DNA from 2 places in the Pseudoalteromonas sp. SG45-5 genome. Region 1 is predicted to be linked to the other one. Evidence: predicted binding sites of a transcription regulator. Region 1 holds the regulator's gene; the other holds the start of a gene.
The links. Region 1 encodes ArgR, which controls arginine synthesis, uptake and breakdown. Its sites were predicted from a motif close to ANTGAATANNTATTCANT; they were not measured.

Region 1 (4,222 bases):
TTCCCGCATCAGTTATCGGGTGGCCAACAGCAACGTGTTGCTATAGCTAGAGCACTAGCTTATAGGCCGAGTTTATTACTCCTTGATGAGCCTTTTTCTAATATAGATACTCAAGTACGTTTTGAGTTAATCGCTGATATACGGCGAATTATTAAAACATCTCAAGTGTCTGCTGTATTTGTAACACATTCAAAAGAGGAGGCATTTGCCTTTTCAGATACACTTGCCATTATGCATCGAGGAAAAATTGCCCAACAAGGCTCGCCAGAGCAGCTTTTTTCAATGCCAAGCTCAAAGGAGGTTGCGCAGTTTCTGGGTCAAGGCATATACTTAAGCGCAGAAGTGTTAACGGCGACTGAATACCGTACTCCGTTTGGCTTAGTTAAATCGTATATTGCGCATGAACATACTGAAAAAGCAGGGACAATATATGTTCGTCCTCACCAAATAGAGTTAGTGAGCGACAATATACATAATGAACAAAGCGAGCGAGCAACAATATTAAGCAGTCGCTTTATTGGCTCTGCGTATGTTTATATGGTTGTTATTGCTGAACAGGAAATTGAAGTTGCTGCACAATATGGCCAATCATTTGATAAAAATGAGCAGGTTATAATAAAAATAAAACCTCACACGGTGAATTTTTTCGAATCATAACTAATTTGTTATTCGCTGTGTTAATCCGTTTATAAGCTAAGGAATGACAATGGCGCAAGCGCAGTCGGGGATTTGTGCTGAGGCAAACTTACACGGTTTGCATTTATTTTTTAATGTGTTTGATGGCCAAGATGAGTCTCTGCGCGCAAAACTAAAGCAAGTTAGTGCAATAGAAGAAGAGTTTAGCGATCAATTTTCTGAATCAATGCTGTCATGCATGCTTGCTATCGGCGCACAGTACTGGCCGCATATCTTGCCTGAATATATCCCAAGTGAATTACAGAGCTTTCCTAATATAAATCACAGCGATCATCATATGAGCGTGCAGCCGTGTGATTTATTCGTACAAATACGCTCAGACCGAGAAGACGTTAATCATTTATTTGCACTGCAAATTTTAAAATTATTTGCCCCCGATGTTGAGCTGGTGGAGCAAATTCGTAATTTTCGGTTTTTGGATGGCCGAGATTTTAACGGCTTCATTTATGGGGGCGACACAGCCCTTGGAAGAAAGAAACGTGCTACGGCCCTGGTAAATAAACAGGGGAGCTTTGAAGATCAAGGCAGTTATATTCATGTGCAGCGTTATAAGCACGATTTAACAATGTGGCAGCACTTATCATTGAGTGAGCAAGAGCAAATAATGGGGCGTACGCGTCTTGATAATACGCTTATTACACCTACTGTAGAAACCTCTCATGCTGTGCGTAGCGAGCTAAAAGACGAAAGCGGGCAACCGCTATTATTAAATCAGAGCATGCCTTACGGTGATGTTTACGAGCAAGGGATGTTATCTATTTCCTGCGCCTCGACAGGAACAGCATTTGAAAAAGTACTGAAAAGCCGTTTAGGTGAGAAAGAGTGTTATGATCAGTGGCTTGATTTCACTCAAGCCGACATGGGATCTGCTTTTTTTGCACCCTCTATAGGATTTTTAAAGCAGCTTTAATTTTTTAGCTTGTTATACCAACCGGCATAAATATCTGAACAAGTTAACGAATTAAATCACTCTATAACGTTGTTAAAAAATTTTTATTTAGAACAACTAGATATAAAAATCCTTGCCTAGTTATAGCGCAATTTCCTTATCGTTAAATAGACCCATATATAAGCCGGTTGGTATTAAACGTTATCGAATAATAGTCTTACGCGCTCTAGTGTGACGTCTATTTCAGATATTTTTGCAGGTGCAATAAATATTGTATCGTCGCCTGCAATGGTCCCTAGCACACCATCTGCTTTACCTAACGAATCGAGTAAACGCGCAATAAGTTGAGCAGCCCCTGGGCTTGTGCGAATAATGATCATCATTTCGTTGTGCATAATGTCGATTACTAATTGGCGTAATGGGCTCTTTGCCGTAGGAACGCCCATTTCTGCAGGTAAACAGTAGACCATTTCTTGTTTAGCGTTACGTGTACGTACCGCACCAAACTTACTTAGCATCCGAGATACTTTGCTTTGGCTGATATTATCAAAACCTTGCTCTTTTAACGCGTCAACTATTTCGCCTTGAGAGCCAAAATTCTCTTCTTTTAAAAGTGATTTAAATGCTTTTACCAGTGCTTCTTGTTTATCTTGCGGTTGCATAGTCTTTATTCATTTTTGTTATTTATGTCGTAAATTCTACACAATAATGAATAATTATGCAGTAGTTGTTTAGTTAACTTGCCAGTTTGATGCGATAAACCAATAAAGTTTACAACTATGGTCGAAAATATACCTGAAATACACAGGATAAATTTGTTTTTAGTCGCTAATTTCATTATCTTAAGAGCCACAAATATTTCCTACCTCAAATGACGGAGAATTCCAATGAAAGTTGCTGTATTAGGTGCTGCAGGCGGTATCGGCCAAGCGTTGTCTTTATTATTAAAAACAGGCTTACCAGCTGGCTCTGAATTATCACTTTATGATGTTGCACCAGTAGTACCAGGTGTTGCGGTTGACCTTTCTCACATCCCAACAGATGTTAAAGTAGCAGGTTTTGGCGCAGATGAACTAAACAAAGCGCTTGAAGGCTCTGACATCGTTCTTATTCCAGCGGGTATGCCACGTAAACCAGGCATGGACCGTGCTGATTTATTTAATGTGAATGCTGGTATCATCAAAACGTTAGCAGAAGGCATTGCTGCTAGCTGTCCTAAAGCGTTAGTTGGTATTATTACTAACCCAGTAAACGGCACCGTTCCAATTGTTGCTGAAGTATTCAAAAAAGCGGGTACTTACGACGCTAAACGCGTATTCGGTATTACTACGCTTGACGTTATTCGTTCAGAAGCATTTGTTGCTGAGCTAAAAGGCGTAGACGTAGCAACAGTGAAAGTACCAGTAATTGGTGGTCACTCTGGCACAACTATCCTGCCTCTACTTTCTCAAGTTGAAGGTGTTTCTTTCACTGATGAAGAGGTTGCTGCACTTACTCCACGTATCCAAAATGCAGGTACTGAAGTTGTAAATGCTAAAGCAGGCGGTGGTTCAGCTACGTTATCTATGGGCGCTGCTGCTGCTCGTTTTTGTATGTCTTTAGTTAAAGGCCTACAGGGTGAAGAAGTTGTAGATTACGCTTACGTTGCTGTTGAAAATGGCGATGCAGAGTACTTTGCACACCCAGTACGTTTAGGTAAAAACGGCGTAGAAGAAATCCTTTCTTACGGCGAACTAAGCGCATTTGAAACAAAAGCAAAAAATGACATGCTTGAAACACTGAAAAAAGACATCAAAGAAGGTGTTGATTTCATGGCGTAATAGCCGGTTTGAGCAACAAAAAAGCCTGCATTTGCAGGCTTTTTTTTGCTCAGAATTAAGTTCACACTGTGTAACTAGTGGTCGCGATTAACCGCAATTCGGGCAAGGCTTATGAGAGCTTGCTTATAGTCAGATTCAGCTAAAAAGTCTAAACAGGCAATGGCTTTGTCTGCTTCAAGCTCTGCTTTTTGCATTGTAAATTCTAGCGCGTTGGTTTGTTTAAGTGCAGATAAAATTTCTTCTAAATGATCCATGCCATTACTGTGCTCTATTGCATCACGAATGAGTTGTGTTTGTTGCTCATTACCGTGCTGCATAGCATAAATAAGCGGAAGCGTTGGCTTACCTTCAGCTAAATCATCGCCAATGTTTTTACCTAATTGGTCGGCATCTGCGTTGTAATCGAGTACATCATCTACTAACTGGAACGCGGTGCCTAAATGCATACCGTAAAGGTTCAGTGCATCAAGTGTAGCTTGATCTTGCTCTGTAATGATCGCAGCAAGGCCGGTGGCTGCTTCAAACAACTTAGCTGTTTTAGAGTAAATAACCTGCATATAGCTAGCTTCAGTTGTATCTGGGTCATTACAGTTCATTAATTGCAGTACTTCACCCTCAGCAATTATATTGGTTGCATCGGCAAGTATTTGCATAATTTGCATTTTGCCTAGGCCAACCATTAGCTGAAATGAGCGAGTGTAAATAAAATCACCTACAAGTACGCTCGCAGCATTGCCAAATTCAGCATTTGCAGTAGGCGTGCCACGACGCAAGTTTGATTCATCTACAACATCATCATGTAATAGCGTTGCTGTAT
Region 2 (4,222 bases), on a different contig from region 1:
AGGAGCTAGTTTTGATGCTAAAAATATTGCAGTAGGGCCATCGGCACCACCAATAATAGCAATAGCGGACGCATCCTGTAGGGTAAACTCAAAGCCTGGCACATAGTTTAGTAATATCGCGCCAAACAAAGTCGCAAAAATGCCAAACTGTGCAGCCGCACCTAATAACAGCATACGAGGGTTTGCAATAAGTGCACTAAAATCAGTTAGCGCTCCGACCCCCATAAATATCAACAGCGGAAAAATCCCCGTATCAATACCTATATAATATACGTAGTACAAAAGTCCACCAGGGTCTGATAAACCAGCCACGGGTATGTTTGTTAATATAGCGCCAAAGCCAATAGGTAATAACAGCAATGGTTCAAAGCCTTTAACTATCGCTAAAAATAATAGTAAACAACCTACCGCTATCATTATTAGCGATGGGATTGTAAAGTTAGCAATACCTGTTGCATGCCAGAGGTTTAAAATACCGTCCATCCTCTATTTACTCCTTATGCTAATGCAATCATAGCGTCACCCGTTGTAACTGAGTCACCCTCAGAAACAAGTACTTCAGCAACAGTACCCGTGTGCATGGCACGCACTTCCGTTTCCATTTTCATGGCTTCCATAATGATAACTACATCACCTTCATTTACCACTTGCCCCGCTTTTACTTTAACCTTAAAAATATTACCCGCTAAAGGTGCGTTAAGTGTCTCGCCCGAGGCAACCGACGCAGACTGGGGCATATGCTCGGAATCTTTTAAGGTTACTTCTTTAAGCTCACCGCCTTGCGCTACTACTACGTCGTAAACTTTACCGTCTACTTTTACGCTGTATTGCTCGGCCTTTACGCTGTGATTATTTGAAGCAGATTTAGAGGGTACTTTATTGCTTTTATCTTCAACACAAGGTACTGGTTCAAATGCATCTGGGTTGTTACGATTTTTAATAAATTTTAAACCAACTTGTGGGAATAATGCATAAGTTAGTACGTCATCAATTTGCTCATCAGCCAGTGTTAAACCTTGCTCTTGCGCTTCTTTTAACAACTCAGCTTCAAGCGTTGCAAGCTCAGGCGCAATATTATCAGCAGGACGACAAGTAATAACCTCTGCACCATTAAGTACACGCTCTTGTAGATCTTTATTCATTGGCGCAGGTGTTAAGCCATACTCACCTTTTAATACGCCCGCAGTTTCTTTAGTAATTGTTTTGTAGCGCTCACCTGTTAGCACGTTGAGTACCGCTTGAGTGCCTACAATTTGCGACGTGGGTGTTACTAATGGTAAAAAGCCTAGATCTTCTCGTACGCGCGGTATCTCAAGTAAAACCTCATTAAGCTTATCTGCTGCGCCTTGCTCTTTAAGCTGGTTTTCCATATTTGTAAGCATGCCACCAGGTACTTGAGCAAGCAAAATACGTCCGTCAACCCCTTTTAAACTACCTTCAAATGCCGCATATTTTTTACGTACGTCTCTAAAGTAAGCCGCTATTTCTTCTAGATGATTTAAATCAAGTTCAGTGTCACGTTCGGTTCCTTCAACAATTGCCACAATGGTTTCGGTTGCTGAATGTCCGTAAGTCATGCTCATAGATGAAATAGCGGTATCAAGCATATCAATGCCCGCATCGATCGCCTTTTGATAAGTTGCTGTACTTAAACCAGTTGTAGCGTGGCACTGCATAGCAATAGGAACCGATACGGTTTCTTTAAGTGCTTTAATTAGTTTTTCAGCGTCGTATGGTTTTAATAAACCCGCCATATCTTTAATACAAATTGAGTGGCAACCTAAATCTTCTAATTGCTTAGCTAGCGTTAGCCACATATCAAGCGTGTGTACAGGACTTACAGTATAAGAAATAGTACCTTGAGCATGTGCGCCTACTTTTATAGCCGCTTTAATCGCTGTTTCAAGGTTACGTACATCGTTCATTGCATCGAAAATACGAAAAACATCAACACCATTTTTATGTGCGCGCTCTACAAATTTTTCAACCACGTCATCTGCGTAATGGCGGTAACCTAATAAGTTTTGACCACGTAATAACATTTGCTGTTTAGTATTAGGCATTGCTTTTTTAAGTGCACGAATACGTTTCCACGGGTCTTCGCCTAAATAACGAATACACGAATCAAATGTAGCACCACCCCACGATTCAATAGACCAATAACCTGCGTTATCTAATTTACTAGCAATTGGCAGCATATCGTCAAGGCGCATTCGGGTTGCGAGTAATGATTGGTGCGCGTCGCGTAATACCAATTCTGTTAATTTTAATTTAGCCATGAATGTGCCCCTTATTTATTATTTGATTTGTACTGAGCAATGGCAGCACTAATAGCAGCGATGTGCTCATTAGGCACACCTTGAGATTTAAAAGATGGCGATTTAGCTGGTGATGCTACCTCTGGTTCGCTAAAGCGCGTTACCAAACTAGACATAAGCGTTACTGCACCAATTAATATCGACAGAAATACAAACACCCCAACCATACCGGTGAGCATTAAACTACCAGCTGTTGTGAGTAGAGCACCTATATCCATTTATTTCCCCTTGAAACCTACATTGAAATAAAAAATCAATTTAATTAAATATTTATTCACTGAATAATAACAAAACCAATAACTTTGTCTACACCCTGTAAATTGGTAAAACCAATTAATCTTAAAACAACATACCACCCAATTAATTTACATGTTGTAGGCCAATAAAAACAGGACCTACAATACATAGAGTGAATAACAACTATAGCTAAAAATTATATATAAGTTGTTAATTAACTATTTAACCTAGTAAAAATAGACATTAAAAATTATAAAAACCATAAAGTAACTTCACAATTGCAAATTGGTCTTACCAAATAAAATATATCCAGTAAATATTTATCAGTAATTTTCAGTAGTGTGAATAAGTTACATAACAAAGCGTAAAAGTTACTAACCAATTAAAAATCAAAAACACACAAAAACCATAACCCAATGATATTAAACAAGAATAAACATTGGCATGTAACTGGCATTAGTTATTGTGAGCAAAATTTATAAACCAAGGAGAAAACAATGTTACGCTGGACAATTACATTTCTAGTTATTGCTTTAATCGCTGCAGTGTTAGGTTTTGGTGGCATCGCAGGTGCCGCAGCTGGTATAGCAAAAATTATATTTTTTATCTTTATAGTACTTTTAGTGATTTCATTAGTTTCAGGTGCACTACGCGGAAAATCTCCCAGGTAGATAAAGCACTAACTAACACTAAAATTTAATTTAAACTTACAAGGAATCACATTATGAAATCTACAACTTTAAAAGCAGCACTAATTGGTCTATTCGCAAGTTTTTTCATCATGGGTTGTGAAGACAATCATGCAGAAGACGCAGGCGAACGTATTGACGAAGCAGTAACCGACGTGCAGAACAAAGTAGAAGATGCATGCGAAGAAGTTAAAGAAGGCGTAAACGCTGAAGAAACTAACTGTTAATACTTTTAGCACCGCTAAAAAACGGCTCTTGAGCCGTTTTTTTGTGTCTGCAATAAAATCATTGACTATAAAGCTGCTCATTTAGAGGTTAGCTTGTTAAAATAGAAAAAAATGATACTTTAAATAAGATAATATGGCATTTACAACGACCTACACACTCGATAAACCCTATTTTTACGAGTGCTTTGATGAATCACTGCCTTACAGTAAACGTGCAAAACCTAAGTATTTTTTACTTGTGTTGCTCGTTGCACTTGGTTTATTTGGTATTTATGGGTTAAATGATCATTACTTAGGATCGTTTTTGATTATGCTTGGTGTGCTAGAGTGCGTCGCTTTTTACTATCGCAGACCTTGGTGGGTTACCAGACAAATGCTTAGTAGAGCTTCTGGCTCAGAAGTAACACTTACCTTCGATGACGACGGTATTAAATCTGCCAATCATTACAAAAACTATCAATTAGCATGGCAAGACATTAATACAGTAATAGATACGCAGCAAGGTATCCTTCTTCAAAATAAAAGCGGTATGCAGTATATTTCAAAGCAAATTCTCAGCTCTGAAATACTCGATTTCATAAACAAAAAAACCACTCAATGAGTGGTTTTTTAATATAGCCCAGTAAGGTACTCAGCTATTTATACGTGTTGATTAAGCATTGCCCGGATTTGGGTTCGACTTTTCAGCTTGTATACGCATGTAAATCTCTTCACGATGCACTGATACGTCCTTTGGTGCATTAACACCGAT

Region 2: the regulator ArgR is predicted to act here: its motif matches at 2,580-2,597, upstream of H5119_RS14770 (OadG family protein).

The regions. Positions count from the first base shown of each region.
Region 1 covers NZ_JACJEM010000004.1:102,012-106,233, forward strand. The annotation lists gene H5119_RS02050 (ABC transporter ATP-binding protein) at 1-657, shown strand, start outside; gene H5119_RS02055 (Dyp-type peroxidase) at 707-1,606, shown strand; gene argR (transcriptional regulator ArgR) at 1,780-2,247, opposite strand; gene H5119_RS02065 (hypothetical protein) at 2,253-2,438, opposite strand; gene mdh (malate dehydrogenase) at 2,473-3,405, shown strand; gene ispB (octaprenyl diphosphate synthase) at 3,480-4,222, opposite strand, start outside.
Region 2 covers NZ_JACJEM010000046.1:21,669-25,890, forward strand. The annotation lists gene H5119_RS14760 (sodium ion-translocating decarboxylase subunit beta) at 1-483, opposite strand, end outside; gene oadA (sodium-extruding oxaloacetate decarboxylase subunit alpha) at 498-2,279, opposite strand; gene H5119_RS14770 (OadG family protein) at 2,291-2,536, opposite strand; gene H5119_RS14775 (DUF1328 family protein) at 3,053-3,226, shown strand; gene H5119_RS14780 (hypothetical protein) at 3,280-3,471, shown strand; gene H5119_RS14785 (YcxB family protein) at 3,605-4,072, shown strand; gene csrA (carbon storage regulator CsrA) at 4,124-4,222, opposite strand, start outside.